Regions from separate parts of the Marinobacterium sp. xm-m-383 genome, predicted to be linked through region 1. Evidence: predicted binding sites of a transcription regulator. Region 1 holds the regulator's gene; the other holds the start of a gene.
The links. Region 1 encodes FNR, which switches genes on or off when oxygen is low (the NO sensors DNR and NnrR bind a similar motif). Its sites were predicted from a motif close to TTGATNTANATCAA; they were not measured.
Positions count from the first base shown of each region.

Region 2: the regulator FNR is predicted to act here: its motif matches at 5,117-5,130, upstream of XMM383_RS04825 (cytochrome ubiquinol oxidase subunit I).

Region 1 is NZ_WBYT01000001.1:244,363-253,655, reverse strand. Features, by position in the region: gene XMM383_RS01220 (heavy metal translocating P-type ATPase) at 1-2,365, shown strand, start outside; gene ccoS (cbb3-type cytochrome oxidase assembly protein CcoS) at 2,372-2,584, shown strand; gene XMM383_RS01210 (sulfite exporter TauE/SafE family protein) at 2,587-3,240, shown strand; gene hemN (oxygen-independent coproporphyrinogen III oxidase) at 3,316-4,701, shown strand; gene fnr (fumarate/nitrate reduction transcriptional regulator Fnr) at 4,823-5,584, shown strand; gene XMM383_RS01195 (adenine phosphoribosyltransferase) at 5,598-6,140, shown strand; gene XMM383_RS01190 (alpha/beta hydrolase) at 6,217-7,095, shown strand; gene XMM383_RS01185 (thioredoxin fold domain-containing protein) at 7,121-7,525, shown strand; gene XMM383_RS01180 (recombination-associated protein RdgC) at 7,625-8,542, shown strand; gene queE (7-carboxy-7-deazaguanine synthase) at 8,542-9,192, shown strand.
Region 2 is NZ_WBYT01000002.1:234,965-244,257, reverse strand. Features, by position in the region: gene cydD (thiol reductant ABC exporter subunit CydD) at 1-1,051, shown strand, start outside; gene XMM383_RS04840 (amino acid ABC transporter ATP-binding/permease protein) at 1,048-2,658, shown strand; gene XMM383_RS04835 (GTP-binding protein) at 2,671-3,723, shown strand; gene XMM383_RS04830 (hypothetical protein) at 3,802-5,013, opposite strand; gene XMM383_RS04825 (cytochrome ubiquinol oxidase subunit I) at 5,272-6,666, shown strand; gene XMM383_RS04820 (hypothetical protein) at 6,678-7,901, shown strand; gene XMM383_RS04815 (cytochrome C) at 7,912-8,214, shown strand; gene XMM383_RS04810 (FAD/NAD(P)-binding oxidoreductase) at 8,211-9,293, shown strand, end outside.

The DNA of each region.
Region 1 (9,293 bases):
TATTCCTAAGGGGGTGAAGGTTGAGCTTTCAATTGATGGAAAGCAAGAGTCATTTTGTTGCCCCGCCTGCCGTGCGGTCACTCAAACAATACTGGGCTCAGGTCTAGAGAAGTACTACCAGCACCGCGGCAGTCAACAGCAAGAACGCCCCACTGAAATAGAGTCCGAAGATCAACTCGCACTCTATGATAATGAATCCATTCAAGCACCCTTCGTCAGAACCATAGACTCCGATCGCAAAGAGGCCCTCTTTGTCATTGAAGGGATCCACTGTGCTGCCTGTGTTTGGCTTTTAGAGAAGCATCTGACCGAACAGGTTGGTGTCACTAGCTTTACCGTTAACCTAACCAACCACCGCGCTCGACTCGTTTGGAACCCGTCAGAGAAACCCTTAAGTGAACTGATGGCCGCCATCATTTCGATCGGTTACACACCTCACCCGTTTACGCCCAACCAAGAAGAGAAGCTCTACGAACAGGAGCAGAAAAAGGCGATGCGCCGACTGGGTGTTGCCGGTGTCGGCATGATGCAGGTGATGATGATGTCATCGGCACTCTACCTAGGTGACGCCTTCTTCATGGAGGAGCACATCCAGAACTTTATTCGCTGGACCAGCTTCATTGTTGCCACCCCTGTTGTATTTTATGCCGCGCGCCCCTTCTTCAACGCGGCCCGACGGGATCTTCGCACCCGACACCTCAGTATGGATGTGCCGGTATCTATCGCTATAGGTGGCGCTTATATAGCCAGCGTATGGGCTACGATCACGCAGAGCGGCGAGGTCTACTACGACTCGGTCTCGATGTTCACCTTCTTCCTATTGATTGGCCGCTTCTTCGAGATGAAAGCGCGCCACAGAACCGGTATGGCCGGCAATGAGTTGGCCAATATTCTTCCAGCCAGCGCTACGCGATTGACCGAGACAGGCGAACAGCTTGTCCCGGTATCGGAACTCAACCCAGGCGATCGCGTACTGGTTAAGCCCGGTCACTCCATACCAGCTGATGGCATACTCTTTACGCAACACACCAGCATTGATGAGTCGGCCCTCACCGGTGAGCCTCTGCCCGTCAGCAAAGCGCTTGGCGACCCTTTAGTAGGCGGTACCATCAATATGGAGCAAGCGATTGAGATGGAGATCACCAGCAGTGCTGAACAGTCTCGCATGTCCTCCATTTTGAATCTATTGGATCGTGCTCAGGCTGATAAACCCAAGGCGGCTCAGATTGCCGACAAGGTTGCGAGCTATTTTGTCGCTGGCGTTCTTCTAACGGCTGTCGTTGTCAGTCTTATCTGGTGGCAGATATCCCCTTCAGACGCTTTCTGGGTGACACTCTCCGTCCTAGTAGTCACCTGCCCTTGCGCACTCTCCTTGGCTACACCGACGGCTTTAACAGCAGCCATAGGTTCTCTGCGTAAAATGGGACTGCTGGTTACTCGCGGGCATGTATTAGAGAGTTTGGCACAGTGCACGGCCGTCTACTTTGATAAAACCGGCACACTGACCACCGGCAAACTGACGTTGCGTGAGACCACCCCTCTCTGTGAGCAGTCCGTTGATGAGCTCAATCAACTAGCGGCAGCAATTGAGAGCCGCTCAGAGCACCCCATCGCGTCCGCTTTTGCTCCCTACTTTGAATACTCTGTTGAAGAGGCCACTAACCATGTGGGTAGAGGCGTAGAGGGAACGATTAACGGAAACACCTATCGTATTGGTAAACCCGGGTTTGTATCCGAACTCTTTGGAAACCAACCTCCCACTCACCCAGAAGGGACAGGGATTTTTCTTCTGATGGGTAATAGCTCCGGCCCTCTCGCCTGGTTTTCGATTGACGATCAACTTCGACCTGAGGCTATTGAAGCGGTTAAGCAGATCCAAGCATTGGGATTACCTGTTGGCATGCTAACCGGTGATCGCGAAGCGAATGCACAACGCATCGCCTCTGAGTTAGGGATCGATCATGTTGAAGCGCACTTGTCGCCAGAAGATAAGCTAGCTCGTGTAAAGGCGATGCAAAACGACGGTGAACGCATCCTGATGATTGGCGATGGTATCAACGACATTCCCGTTCTGTCCGGTGCGCAGACCTCTATTGCGATGAACGGCGCGACAGACCTTGCCAAAACATCCTCTGATGCTGTGTTGGTCAGCTCTGATCTAAGACGCATCCCTGGTTCACTTAACATGGCTCGCAAAACACGCAACATCATTCGTCAAAATATTGGCTGGGCTTTGTTATACAACCTAATCGCGCTACCCTTAGCAGCAAGTGGTTTTATTGCCCCCTGGATGGCGGCTATTGGCATGTCCCTTAGCTCTCTGATTGTTGTCGGCAATGCCCTTCGTTTAACTAAACAGCTGTAGGATTTTATGGAAATCGTCTATCTACTCATCCCTGTCGCAATCATCTTAGTGGCATTTGCGACCTGGGCTTTCTTCTACAGCGTAAATTCTGGTCAATTTGATGACCTAGAGTCCCCTGCTCATCGCATTCTATACGACGATGATGAAGATATGATTCCTGAAGACGCGCGCGTCAAAAAAGAGCCTGAAGCTCCATCCTCTGAAACACCAAAAGATTGAGCATGCTGCCCGCCTCTCTTAGCTTCACCTCGGCATTCATCATTGGCCTTCTTGGCACAACACACTGCCTAGCCATGTGTGGTGGACTTGCCTCGAGTCTCAGTATAGGTGGAACAGGTCGAGCCAACTCCCTATTAGGTCTGTTTAGCTACAATCTTGGACGTATCGCTAGCTACTGTGCAGCGGGTGCCATTCTTGGTCTGTTAGGTGCAACCCTACAACAGACAGAGATAGCCTTTGCGCTACGCTGGATTGCAGGCCTTCTACTGATCAGCATGGGCCTCTACATCGCACAGTGGTGGTTTGGTTTAACCAAACTGGAACAGGCTGGTTCGCTATTGTGGAAACAGATAGCGCCTCTCCTTAAACCCTTTATGCCTGCCGATACCCCGTTTAAAGCCCTAGTACTGGGCATTGGCTGGGGCTGGCTACCTTGCGGTCTGGTCTACAGCACCTTAATCTGGTCATCGGCCGCCGGGAGCGTTACAGAAAGCACTCTACTCATGCTGGGCTTTGGCTTGGGTACATTACCAGCCATGCTCGCCACTGGACTACTGGCTAAACAACTACGCGAGCTGGTCGCCCACACTTTGGTACGCAAACTCTCGGGGCTGCTGTTGATACTGATGGGCATTTGGACACTGCTAAGCGCGTAGCGGTTGACCCGTATCAACACATAAACCTCTATTATTGCCTAATATTCTTAAATCTGATGATTAAGGAATATTACTGTGCTGCAACAGACCAACATCCAGTGGGATACCGACCTGATTCGCCGTTATGATTTAGCAGGTCCACGCTACACCTCTTACCCAACCGCACTGCAATTTACTGACACTCCAGACAGTGTCAAAACGCTCTCTAAAGCGATCAGTGAGCGCGACAGTCGTAAGCCTTTATCACTCTATATTCACATCCCCTTCTGTGCACACGTCTGCTACTACTGTGGATGCAACAAAGTGGTCACAAAAGATCGTTCCCGCGCAGAACCCTACCTTCAGACGCTGTTAAAAGAGATTAAACTGCGCAGCGCTGAACTGGGCAGTGACGTTCAAGTGGATCAGCTTCACTGGGGTGGTGGTACACCCACCTTCATCGATGATGAGCAGACCGCTCGCTTAATGCAGGCACTAAAAGAGGCCTTCAAACTGCGTGATGATGATCAGGGTGACTACGCCATCGAGATCGACCCTCGTGAGATGACACCTGGCCGCTTAAAACTGCTGCGTGAATTAGGTTTCAACCGCATCAGCATAGGGGTTCAGGATGTTAACGAAGCGGTTCAAATCAAGGTAAACCGCGTGCAATCTCTAGAGATGACAACGGACCTTCTTAAAGAGGCGCGTGAACTGGGCTTTCGCTCAATCAATGTCGATCTAATCTATGGCTTGCCGCTGCAAACTGAAGAGAGCTTTGCCGAGACCTTGGACCGAATTCTAGAGCTACGACCCGATCGTCTCTCGGTATTTAACTATGCTCACCTACCCGAGCGTTTCAAACCGCAGCGTCGCATCAATGCCGATGAGTTACCCGACGCGCTCACTAAACTTGCGATTCACCATCAAAGTATTGAGAATCTGACGGCAGCGGGCTACCGCAACATTGGTATGGATCACTTTGCTCTGCCAGACGACACACTGACACAACACCAAGATGATGGAACGCTGCACCGTAACTTCCAGGGCTATACCACTCACTCACAGTGTGACCTAATTGGTTTAGGCGTCTCATCTATTAGTCAGATTGGCGATTACTACCTACAGAACAGCCCTAACATTGAGCGCTACACTCAGGATATTGAATCTCAGGGCTCAGCATTAACCAAAGAGTACTGCCTCAATGAGGATGACAAAATTCGCAGAGCGGTGATTACCCGCCTGATCTGTGACTTCCAACTCGATTTTGCCGATCAATCCAAAGCGCTCAATATCGACTTTAAAGAGTATTTTGCTAACGAATTAAAACTGCTTGAGCCGATGGCACAGGATGGCCTGATTCATTTAAGAGAGGATGGAATGGATGTCACCGCCGCTGGGCGTTTGTTGATTCGTCGAATCTGCATGACCTTTGATGCCTATATCGATCACTCAGAACAGCGATTTTCTAAAATCATCTAATCCGATTTTGCACAGTAAATTTAACTAAAAGTGGACCGTTAAAAAGTCCACTTTTTTATCTAAATTGACTTGGGTCAATAAAGCGCTTTTGGATATACTGTCAGGCAACTAAGGAGCAGTTATGTCTGACACCAAAAACATCAAACTCGCCAGCATCGGCCAGGTAAGCTGTAACACCTGCAGCTTGAGTACACTCTGCTTGCCTGTCTCTCTAAACGACGAAGAGGCGCTTCGCCTCGACGATATCGTTGATAAGAGCAAACCACTTCACAAGGGCGACTTCCTGTTTAGACAGGGTGAAGAGTTCACGTCACTGTTCGCCATTCGTGCGGGGTCGTTAAAAACTTACTCTGTAAACCCTGAGGGAGAAGAGCAGATCAACGGTTTCTACTTCCCAGGTGAACTGGTTGGCCTAGCCGGATTCGATTCAGGCAGCTACCCAATGTCGGCTAAGATGCTTGAGACGACCACTGTCTGTGAGATCCCTTTCTCACGCTTGGACGATCTGGCAGGTCAAATGCCAGAGCTGCGTCGTTCTGTGATGCGCTCTATGAGCCACGAGATCAGCGATGACCAACAGATGATGATGCTGCTCTCTAAAAAGACGGCGGAACAACGTATCGCAACCTTTATTTTCAAGCTGTCGCAACGTTATGCCCTGCGTGGCTACTCTGCACAATCCTTCCGACTTTCGATGTCACGTAACGAAATAGGCAACTACCTTGGCCTAGCGGTCGAGACGGTCAGTCGAATCTTTACACGCTTCTCTTCACAAGAGCTGATTCGTGTTGAAGGTAAAGAGCTGGAAATTCTTGATCAAGCAGCGCTGCTGGATGCGGCAGGTGAAGCACCTAGCCCAGAGTGCAATCAACACCACGGTTAAATAAGGATCTTTAATGTCTTACGACGAGCACTATGTAAAATCGGTTGTCCGCTCTATTCCAGATTGGCCAGAGCCTGGCATTCTGTTCCGTGATATTACGCCGATTTTTCAAGATCCACGTGCCTCTCGCATGGTCGCAAACGCCTTTATTGATCGTTACATGCAGATGGATATTACCCACATAGCCTGTATCGATGCTCGAGGTTTTCTATTTGGTGCGATTATTGCGCACCAGCTGAACAAGCCTCTGATTTTGGTTCGTAAAAAAGGCAAGTTGCCCGGTGAAACGATTCACCAAGACTATACGCTAGAGTACGGCACAGCCTCCGTGGAGATTCAGAAGGATGCCGTTACCGCTGGCGACAAAGTGGTATTGATCGATGACCTTATTGCCACTGGGGGCACAGCACTGGCGGCCTGCACACTGATCAACGGTCTAGGGGCTAGCGTTGTTGAGGTGGCAGCGCTGATTGACCTGCCAGACCTTAACGGATCACAAAAAATCCAAGACACCGGCGTCCCCGTATACTGTTTACTGGCCTACGACGGTCTCTAATAGAAACCGAGGTTTAGCCACCTCGGTTTTTTTATACCTATTAACGATAAAAATTTTAAGTTTAATGGAGTTTTAAATGCTTCGACTATCGACCACCCTACTCGCTGCATCACTCATGGCTGCAACTGCACAGGCTGAACAGGTTCAGATACCGTTTGAGGGTTTAACACTGAACGGCAACCTTGAACTGACGGCTGATAAATCCCTGGCAGACGGTGTACTGATGCTGACGCACGGCACCCTGGCTCACAACGAGATGGAGATCATCAGCTACGTGCAGGAACAGATGGTCGATTACGGCATCTCTACTCTAGCCATCAACCTGAGTTACGGCCTAGATAACCGCGAATCAGCGATGTACGACTGTACCCTTCCGGCTCAACACACCATGCAGCAAGCACTGGCTGAAATGGATGCATGGCAAACCTGGCTAGATGGACAAGGCGCAGGCGATCGTTGGGTAATGGGTCACTCGCGTGGCGGCAACCAGACGGCTCAGTTTGCTGCAGCTAACCAAGATAAGATCAAAGGCCAAGTTCTATTAGCACCTGCAACTTGGGACTACACTAAGACCATAGAGGGTTATGGCAAACGCTATGAAACGCCTATCGAGCCGATTCTAGAAAAAGCTAAGGGAATGGATCCTAAGGCGATGATCGATGGCATCAGCATCATCTACTGTGAGAACAGCGGTGCGTCAGCTGAAGCGGTCCTAAGCTACTACGGTAACTACCCTGAGTACGACACACCCACCGTGTTAAAAGAGACTAACATCCCTACTCTGGTCATCGCAGGCAGCTTGGATACCGTGGTTGCAGATCTTCCTGAAAAGATGGAAAGTATCGACAAAGAGAACATTGAACTAGTAGTCGTTGAGGATGCGGATCACTTCTTCTTAGATCTGTTTGCCGACGAGGCGGTGGAATATGCGGTCGATTTTATCGAAAACCTGTAGTGCACTTCTTCTCAGCTTGGGCCTTATGATAAGCGCCCAAGCCGAGGTAACACTTAAGACAGCCACAGATCTTCAGTCGCTTGGTAAAGCGAACCCAAATGAAGTGATTGTTCTGTTGGTCTCTCAGGATGGTTGTGCCTTCTGTGTTACCGTCAAAGAGGACTTCCTAAAACCTCTTTTACAAACGAACGATGCACCCCCTATTCAGGTACTGGATCTGAGCAACCCTACTCCCGTCATCAACTTTGATGGCTCAACGGGCTCGGCAGAACAGGTCGCTAAGAGCTTGGGTGGACGCTTCACCCCGACCATTCTATTTGTCGATGCAAAGGGCGAGACTCGCGCTAAAAAGATCGTCGGTGTGAACACGCCAGAGTTCTACGGTTACTACATCGATGAAGCGATTAAATCGGCTCGTAACAGCTTTTAACCTCAGAAACTAACCGCAAGCAGAGGGCTCTCTGCTTGCATCCCTTCTATCAGAGCAACATAATAGCGCCCCTTCACCTAATCCGCATTTAGAGGTTTTATGCTCTGGTTTCGTAACGCCATTTGGTACCGTTTTTCTCCCAGTGATTCATTTAATGAAGCCGCACTGATGGAGGCGCTAGAAGCCAGACCCTTCGTACCCTGTAAAGGCGCTGAACCACGTTCAGTGGGTTGGGGTGAAGTGGCGCCTGGTGTCATAGATCTACCGGTACTGACCAGTCACGGTTTTCACCTAATCTCACTGCGTGAAGAGGAGAAGATCCTCCCTTCGAGTGTGATTAAAGATCAGCTCAACGAGAAGGTAGAGCAGATAGAGGCGACTGAAGATCGTAAGGTCTACCGTAAAGAGAAGGTGCAGCTTAAAGACGAGATTACCCTGACGTTATTGCCACGTGCATTTACACGCCGTAAAACCACACGTGCTCTTATCGCGCCTCACCATAAACTACTGATTGTGGAGGGCAGCAGCTTTAAGCGCGCAGAAGAGCTGCTAAGCACACTGCGTGAAGATCTAGGGTCACTATCGGTAAAACTGACCTCGACCGCGCTTCCGGCCAACAAAGTGTTCAGCGACTGGCTACTAGAGAACCGTGATCTACCCCGTGCACTTGAGCTGGGCGCTGTCACCGAGTTTACCGATCCTTTAGAGACCAGCAGCCAGATCAAGATTAAAGGCCAAAACCTGACTGACAAAGAGATCCAAGCGCACCTTAGCGGCGGCATGTTAGCAGAGCGCCTAGAACTGGTGTGGCGCGATCAGCTGCAGTTTGTCATGCACTCGGATCTAACCCTGCACTCGATTAAAATGACGGATCAGTACCAAGAGCAACAGAGCGACCGCGAGCAAGAGGACGAAGCACTGGCACTGGATGCTGATCTAGCCCTGTTGGGCATTGAATTTACCCGCCTACTCCCTGAGCTTTTGGAAGCCCTGGGCGGTGAGGCAGAAGAGGCTTAATTTTGGCAAAGACCTACTCCGTAAAAGAGATCTTCTACACCCTACAAGGCGAAGGCTTTCACGCAGGACGCCCTGCGGTGTTCTGTCGCTTTACCGGTTGTAATCTTTGGAGTGGTCGTGAAGCCGATCGAGTGGCTGCAGTCTGCCAATTCTGTGATACCGATTTCGTGGGTACGGATGGTCAAAACGGCGGCAAGTTCACCTCCGCCGAAGCCCTGGCACAAAGGATCGCTAGCTTCTGGCCAGATCCTAAGCAAGGACAACCCTTTGTCGTCATCACCGGGGGCGAGCCTGCCCTGCAGATGGACAGCGATCTGATCGATGCTCTACATAACCAAGGGTTTGAGATCGCCATTGAGACCAACGGCACCCTACCGCTTCCAAACGGAATCGATTGGGTCTGTGTCAGCCCCAAAGGGAGCTCCGAGATTGTTCTTTTAGAGGGCCACGAACTCAAACTGGTCTACCCGCAAAAAGAGCTCAGAGCACAGCCAGAACAGTTCCAAAATCTAAGCTTCGAACACTTCTACATCCAACCCCTGGATGACCAAAACGCGCTTGAAAATCGTGCACGTTGTATCGAATATTGTATGCAAAATCCTCAATGGAAATTGAGCATTCAGACCCACAAAATCCTTGACATCGACTGATCGTTTTTAACCTTTAATCCTCTAAAATCGAACACCCCAGTAACCATGCGGGCTAGCAAAGTGTGCTCACATTATCTGTGGATAACCCTGTGCACAGAGTC
Region 2 (9,293 bases), on a different contig from region 1:
TGATCTGCTTCAGCAAGAGAGAGCCGTCGGTAAAGAGACCGAGGCGTTGCACCATCAGTCGGATCAGTTCCGTATTAGCACGATGAAAGTTCTGCGTTTGGCGTTTCTGTCCGGTACGCTGTTGGAGTTTTTTGCTGCAATCAGCGTGGCACTGGTCGCAGTCTATTTAGGACTCTTCTTTTTAGATAAATACTCTCTCGGTGCTTGGGGAACCGACATCAGTTTTGCTGAGGGTGCCTTTCTATTGATGCTAGCGCCCGAATACTACTTACCTCTGCGTAAGATGGGCGCGCTATACCACGCAAAATCGAACGCACGGGCTGTCGCCGAGCAAATTGAGCAACTCAAACAGGCCGCTGAACCGTCAAGTGTAGGTAGTGAAGCTTCACAAGCAGGCTCTTTTAAAGCATCGATAAAAATCGAAGGCTTAGTATCAGGTAGTGATCAAGCCATTCATAAACCAGTCTCTGTGGAGCTTAAAGCCGGTGAATCACTTCTGATTGAAGCACCTTCAGGCACAGGAAAAACGAGCTTACTCGATACCCTAGCAGGGCTTCGTCCCCCACTATCTGGGGCCGTATCTGCTGACGAAATAACAATCGAACCCTACAACAACCCTCACTGGCAGCAGACCATTGGATACATAACCCAGCACCCAGAACTGATCTATGGTTCGTTAAGGGAGAACCTCTGCTTAGGTAAGAGTTACTCTGATGATGACATTTGGGCTGCCCTACGATCGGCTCAATTAGAAACCGTCGTTAAGCAACTTCCACAGGGTTTGGACTACTTCATAACCGACTCTGGACACTTTCTATCGGGAGGTCAGACACAACGTCTTTCGATTGCGCGAGCGCTTCTGCATCGACCTAAACTACTGCTTCTTGATGAACCTATAGCGAACTTAGATGTCGATACAGCCGAGTTGTTTATGAGTGCGTTACAACAGTATGTTGAACAGGGTGGCATGATCATCATGGCCAGCCATCGTACCAATCAGTTTACCTTCACCCAACAGCTTACTTTAACTAAGGCGGAGGTAGAGGCATGAAACGACACTACTGGTCTCTACTGCTAGCAGAGCGAGGCGTCTTTCTACTCGGCTTAACCCTTTCCATTGTGACAGCCTTTGCCGGTATTGCTCTATTGGCAGTCTCTGGTTGGTTTATCAGTGCTGCAGCCATAGCGGGCGTTACGGCAGCCGCCGCTCATGCATTTAACTTTTTTACTCCCGGTGCCATTGTTCGTGGCCTCTCCATTGCGCGTACGGCTGGTCGCTACGGAGAGCGATTGGCCAACCACGAAGCAACCTTTAGGCTCATATCGACACTAAGACGAGATATTTTCTCTCGACTGGCCAACAGCCAAAACATCAGTGCACGGATGAATCGACACGACAGTGCGAGTCAGATGCTGCAGGATATTCAAAACATTGAGGGGATCCATCTGCATTCGCTCGTGCCTGCCATTACCGCTCTCTTTTCAGCGCTTGGGTTTATTCTGGTTACGGCTCTGTTTCTACCCGATCTTGCGATAGCAAGCCTGCCATTAATCCTATTAGCTTTGATCGGAATTCCTTGGCTCTATGCTAAAGCGGTTCTGGAGCCCGAGTCTGAGCTGCATCTGAGTCGAAATGCACTCTGGTCACGCGCCAGCGGTATCTTCTCAAGCTTGCGCCTGCTCACCCTGTCGCAGCAGCTTGAACATGAGGGCAATAGGTTGCGCCAGCAGAGCCGACAGTCGGATCTATTCGAACTCCAAGCCCTAAAGCGCCAGCAACTCATCAACCTTCTATCGCAATTGATTAATTTATCTTTGGTCGGCTTAACACTGCTCATGGCTCTGCAGGCCTATCTCACGGGTGAACTGGCCGGCGCATTAATCTTTATGTTGCTGCTGTTATCTCTCGGAACCATTGAGGTCTTTGCCGCTGCAAATGGAGCCATCTCGCACCTTCTGTTAGGCCAACGCGCTTTAAGTCGCTTAGGCAAAAGTAGTAAAAATCAGCAAAACTTCGAAGAAAAACGCACTATATGCATAGAAAAGCCCTATTTTGGTATCTCAATCAAAGAGCTCTCATACGCTTATGAGGGGAGTGCACAGAGCGTCTTCGAAGCGCGATCTGTTGAGTTTAATCAGCTAGGTTTAAACTGGATTGCCGGACAGAGTGGCCGCGGTAAAACCACACTACTTCGATTAATTGCTGGCGAACTTGAGCTACAGCAGGGCAGCCTGATCGTTGAAGGTACCGCCTTATCTCAAATCGCTTATCTACCTCAACGAGTACAGATTGTTCGCTCTACACTGCGTCACAACCTAGACTTCACTGGCCAACGAAGCGACGAAGAGATTATCAGTGCACTGCAAACAGTAGAGCTAGGCGAATGGGTCGAATCACTACCCAAGCAACTCGACACTTGGATTGGTCCTGGTGAATGGGAGCCATCTGGCGGTGAGTTAAAACGCATTGGTTTGGCGCGTCTGCTTCTGAAACAGGCTGACATCCTGCTGTTAGATGAGCCCTTCGCTGGAATGGATGCTGAGCTTCAATCCACCATCGTCAATTCGCTACGAGATCTTTGGCAACATAAGCTGGTTATTCTGGTGTCACATGATCTTGAGCAACGAGCTTCGCAGGACGCCTTACACCAGCTGTAGAGAGACATTGTTATGAAAACCCCTATTACACTCCTCACAGGCTTTTTAGGCAGTGGAAAAACCACACTACTGAATTACTTAATTAATCAGCCTGAACTATCAGATACTCTGGTTATCATTAATGAGTTTGGTGAAATCGCCTTGGATCATCTGTTGGTGGCTGAGAGCAACGAGAATGTCTTGATGGAGATGGACAGCGGGTGCATGTGTTGCACCGTGCGGGGTGATCTGGTCAACACGCTTCACGAAGTAACCGCACAAATTTCAGAGCCTGAGGGTCGACAATTCAAGCGCATCATCATTGAGACAACTGGGTTGGCAGACCCTGCTCCCATCATTCACACTCTGATGACCGATCGCTGGATTGCTGAAGCCTATCAATTAGATGGTGTTGTCACGACGGTCGATCTGGCTACGGGGTCACACACCTTAGATCAGCATAAAGAGTCCGTAAAACAGGCTGCTTTGGCAGACCTGCTGCTACTCACCAAAGGGGATATGACCGATAAAGTGGCAAAAGAGGCGTTAATCAGCCGACTTACCCAAATCAATCCCAGTGCGCGTAAGCTTGAGGTGGCCAGCGGTAAAGCAGACCCTAATCAGCTGCTCAACCTAGGATTGTTCACTACTGAGGGCAAACTAACCGATGTAGAGGCCTGGTTAAAAGAGGAGGCTTATTCTGAACAACATGATCACCACCATGACCATGATTGCCATCAGCATGGCTGCGATCATGATCATGCCAAACGTCATGGTGACAACATCGAATCCTTCTGCCTGACCGTTGAAAAGCCGATTAGCAAAGAAGCGCTTCAAGATTGGATGCAGTTATTAATGAGTCTAGTCGGCAGCAACATCCTACGTATCAAAGGCCTACTAAATATTGAAGGCGTTGCAGAACCCCTAGTCATTCATGGGGTACAGCAACTGTTTCACCCACCCGTTCCTCTACCAGCCTGGCCAAACGATGATCAGCGAACACGATTAGTGTTTATCACGCAAAACGTCAGCAAAGAGTTTATCGAGAACACGTTTAAGGAGCTGATTGATATTGCGGAGCCGTAAAGTAAAAACCCCATGAAATAACGACATTTCATGGGGTTTTTCAGTTAATCGCGACCTCTTCGAGATCGCTCCTACTGTTTATACTGCAGGTTCTACCACTAACTCTGGGTGGCGAAGCATGTTGTTTGTAAGGCGGACAATCGCATAAATCGTCGCGGCCTGAATCAAGAACATAACCCCGATACCCAACCAGTAGACTAAGCCAAACTTAGCGACAATGCCGTTGCCGACAATCGCAACGTGCCACCAGAAAAGGTTCAGCACAAAGAAGGCAACACCTGGGCAGACCAGACCAAAGGCAACTGGGCTGTGCTCACCTCCGTGCAGATACTTGTCTAGGTAACCATTCAACTTCATGACACGGTACCCAACCATCAAGATCACGGCTTGCAGGGCAACCATCAACGTCATCATTTGGAAGTTATCGCCAGCATCCAATGCACCACCGGTTAGGTGAGCAATGCCATGTTCCATACGTAACCACTCAATACCGAGCAGTGTCACAATCGGTACCAACATCCAAAGACTTGGCGTCGCTTGCTCTTGTAGACCATGCTGCATCATCGCATTGACGCCCGACACCAAAACGACCAGAACAACCAACACTGCGGCGATTAAGAACAGGTAAGAGAACACCGCGGCAATTGTAATAACAGCGGGAATGTGTGACATCGCTGCAGGCGCCGCAAAGCCGACCGATAGCATCGAAAAGGTAAAGGCCGCCATCAAAGGTGAAAGGTGGTTGTGCTCTTCACTGCGGTAACCCCCCTGCGTCAACATGCGACCCAAGTAACGTCCGTACATTTTTAGCGCGTAGTAACCGATGATCAAAAAGGCGATCAGCGCGCCGGGGAACATCCACTCAATAATCGTCCATAGACCCGGAACAAATAGCGCACCCGATACAAACATCACGTTCACTGTCATGGAGAAGGTCAGAGGCAAGGCCATCATTTGAACTTCAGCTGGTGAGTTCAAAATCCTCTCGTGGGCGTCAGTGCCTTTAACTGCGTTGTATTCGCGAATATTCCAAACCAACAGCGCAATGTGCAACAAGCCAAAAATAACGACACCGGCAATAGCAAAACCGATAATCAATGGCATTGGAATACCACTGGCAATGTCAGCACTCCAGGCACTCGTCCAGTGGTCCCAAGTTGGCATAGGGTAACCCTTATGCGGAACCATCCACATTAGGTACATAAAAAATGCCACTGACATACCGCCAGCGCCAAGTGCAGCTAAGAAAAAGCTAGGATGCCAAGGCTGAGTTGAGTCTCTTCTAAACATGGGAGATCTCCTAATTAGTTAAACCATAATGTATTAGATTTTTCTAATATAATAGAATTCAAATATATTAGAAACGTCTAATATGAATATTAATTATCCCCTTTTGATTTATCGCAAAAGCCTATAAATCCGGTTGCGGATTCTCAATGCGACGATCACTGCATGAATAGATACTGCTCGCCAAGCTGGTCGAGATGACTCGACCATTGAGCGGGGAGGTACTCCCCAAAACGTATCGTCTTCAAGGGGAATTATTCAATGGAGATGCTAGGACTCTATCCAGTCTGGTTTGAGCCGACACTCGGTTCAGGTTGGATCATCGGTATCATTGCGACCATACACGTTCTGTTTTCACACACATCTGTGGGTGCAGCACTGGTCTTCTCTTACCTTGCGGTGGTCGCTTACCGTAAGAACCGCCCAGAGCTTCTCGACTACATTCGTCGTTACGGCCTGTTTCTTTTGGTCTTCTCTTATGTCTTAGGTTCGATTACCGGACCAGGCATCTGGTTCTCAACTACGGTCGGCAGTCCGCGTGGTATCTCTGCACTGATTCATAGCTTTGTCTGGAAGTGGGCAACCGAGTGGGTCTTCTTTGTCATCGAGGTCATCGGTGTCTACATGATCGTCTACTTGGTGAATAAGGTGGATCAGAAAACACACCTGCGCATCAGTATCATCTTTGGCCTAGCCTCTTACACCACCATGCTAATCATTATCGGTATTCTGTCGTTCATGCTGATGCCTGGTAATGAAAACTGGTACACCGAAGGCGGTTACTTGAACGGTTTCTATGGCGCCAACACCTTTGCGCAATTGGCTATGCGAACGGCGTTTATGTTCACCATGACAGCGGTAGTCGGAGGCATTGTTGCCTCTTCAATTAAAGATATCGATTTCCGCAAAGAGATGGTTCGTCGTCTGGCGATTCTAGGTTTGGTTGCGACTGCAGCCGGTCTTGGTCTATTCAAATGGTACCTATCAACGATTCCAGCGACCGCTGAATTGGTGATGGAGAATCGTCTACCGGAGTACTTCACACCCGCTCTAATCTCTGTAATGGGCGGCATCATGGCCTACTTCGCAGCCACTCTGGCCGCACCAAAGCTGCTAAAACCAGCCATTGCGGGCGTCATGACGGTCGTCATTTTGGTGTTCGGACTTTGGCCAGAAGAGGTTGCGCGTGAGTCGATTCGTAAGCCTTATGTTGCAGGTGGATACGTCTACTCTAACCAGGTTATTGGTCGTGATGTTCCGGGGCTTGGTATTCACAGTGAGATCCCGACCATTGAAGAGCATGGCTTCACTAACGCTCTAATCTTCCTTCCCGAAGAGCTTCGCACGGTGACTGATTCTAATAAAGAGGCGGTTGGTCAAGCTCTGGCGTTGAACACCTGTTCAAACTGTCACTCACTGACCGATACAGGGATTCGCCCACTGGCAAATTACTTTGGTGACGACTCAAGCGAGTCGGATATTGCGGCCTACCTAAGAGCTGCACTGTCGAGTGGTACAACGCTCTACATGCCACAAATTCCACTTCAACAAGATGAAGCAGTGGCCTTGGCTAGCTTTATTCGTCAGTTGAAAGATCAATCTATTGCTGTCGCGGCTGATCAGGGTAATCCGATCACTGTGTCTCAGTCTCACTAAGGAGTATCACGATGAATGTAGACTCTTTATACGCACTTCGTGATGTGGCCGGGGTTCCCTCACATCCGATTCTATTTTTAGTGTTAGGTGTCGTCACCTTTGCACTTCATATGTTTGCGGTTCACGTTATGTTGGGCGGTGCAGCGCTGACTATTCGTGGTGCATTAAGCCAAGACAGTTACTGGCGTCAGCTTGCTAATGCCATGCTATCGACCGCAAAAATTGCGGTGTCGGTTGCTGTGGTTATCGGCGTTGCGCCACTACTGTTTGTGCAGGTGATCTATGATCCTTTCTGGTACACCTCTAATGTGCTGTCCGCTTGGTGGGTTATTGGATTCATTATCATACTGTCAGTCGCTTATCTGTTGATCTACCTCTTCTACTTTAAAAATGAAGATCTGACGCAGAATAAGACGAAATGTCCTGGCAGCATGATTCTATCGCTCGCACTGTTCATTGTTGTGGGTCTGATTATGCACACCCTAACCAACCAGATGCTCTCCCCTGATCAGTGGATGGAGTGGTATGCACCGCAGGGGCAGATCGATGCCAGCGGTACTCAGCTTCACTCAATCAACTGGGCGCGTTTCATCTTTATGATTGCTCTAGCAGCACCGGTAACCGGCGCATGGCTTTACGGCTACCGCCACTACATCAGCGTTCGTCCTGGTAGCGACTCGGGTTACCTTGAGTTTGTTCATAATCTGGCGCGTAAACTGCTTGCTCAAGGCTCTGTGGTATCGATTCTTATTGGTGCAATCTGGATGGTTAGCCTGCCAGAGAACCAAATTGAGTTTTTAACCAACCCGATGCTCTACATCACAGCCCTAGCATTGATCGCTTTAGCGATGGTGCCGACTCTGTTTGGCAGCAAAATTAACAACGGCTACACCGCCTACTGGTTAGTAGCGGTCGCCTTTGTAGTGATCGCACTGGTCGCGGTTGATCGTGAAATCATTCGCTGGGTTGCCCTAGTCGTTGAGTCTGGCTACAACCCAATGGACTACCCAATTAACATGGATTGGTACAGCACCATTCTGTTCTTCGCGACTTTCGCAGTTGTCGGTGGCATGGCCTGCACCTACCTAATCACGGTTGCATGGCAGGCGGGACAAACAGAAGGCACCTACACACCATCTGTGGCTATCTCTCGCCTGGGTAACTGGACCATTTACATCATCTTAATCTGGATCGTGCACTACTTTGCCGTCGGATTCTGGGTATGGGCACAGTAAGGAGATGACGATGAAAAAAGTAATGATTTTAAGCGCCCTACTCCTATCCACTTCAGCTTTTGCCGATGAGCGAGCGGAAATTATGGCGAACCCCTGCGCTGTGTGCCACGGCACCAATGGACAGGTTGAAAATTCAGCGTTCATGCCGTTAGCAGGAATGAGTGCCGAGACCTTTGTTAAAACCATGTTGGATTTCCGGACAGGTGAACGCGACTCTACTCTGATGAGAGGTCTTGCTCTTGCATACAGTGACGATGAGATCGCAGCAATGGGTAAATACTTTGAATCACTTGAAGTTGGAGGTGAACAATGATTTCACGTAGAGACTTCCTTGGCATGGCTTTGACTGCTGGTGCAGCAGGTCTGCTGCCACTAAATGCGCACGCTGCAACCGGTAAAGTTGTCGTTATTGGTGGCGGTGTCGGCGGTGCAACCTTCGCTAAATATATGAAGATGAAGGCACCTCAAATTGAGGTCACCATAATTGAGCAAAATCCAATTTACATTCGCCCGTACGGATCCTCTGAAGTGCTCAATGGACACATTGATATGTCTGATCTCGAGGTCAGCTATGATGCTTTAAGAATCAAATACGGCGTCAACGTTGTGATCGATAAAGCAGTTGGACTGGATGCCGATAAACGCATTGTCACAACCACTTCGGGAGCAAACTTCCCATATGATCGTTTAGTTGTCTCACCTGGTATAGAGCTGCTGTACGAGCGCCTAGACGGCTATTCTCGGGAGATAGCAGAGACTAAAGCACCTTCTGGCTGGATTCCGGGATCACAGACTGCTCTGTTACGTGACCAGATCAAAAACATGCGTCAGGGTGGCACCTTTCTGATCGTAGCTCCGCCTAACCCTTATCGTTGTCCACCTGGGCCATATGAGCGAGGCGCGCTGGTTGCAGAGTGGATGCAGAAATACAATCCAACCGGAAAAGTAATCATTACCGATCCAAAAAATGATTTCGTAACGGGCCCTGACATGCGTCTGGGCTGGAACCGAATGTATGGTTACAACGTCCCTGAAGATCTTCAAGCGGGTATGCCAACACTCAAACAGCACAGTGAAGCTGGCATGATCGATTGGATTCGTGAAGTTGACGGTGGTCGACCACTGTCGATTGACGCAGCAAAGATGCAAGTTGAAACAGAGCAAGGCTTCATTAAAGCTGATGTCATCAATGTTGTGCCGCCGATGAAAGCGGGCAAGATTGCCACAACTTTCGGACTAACCGATCAATCAGGATGGTGCCCCGTAGACCCTTATACTTTTGAATCTAAGCTAGTGGCCAATATCCACGTGCTAGGGGATTCAGCATCCGCTAGCCCTCTCCCTAAATCTGGCTTTGCAGCCAACAATGAGGCCAAAGTCGCAGCGTATGCC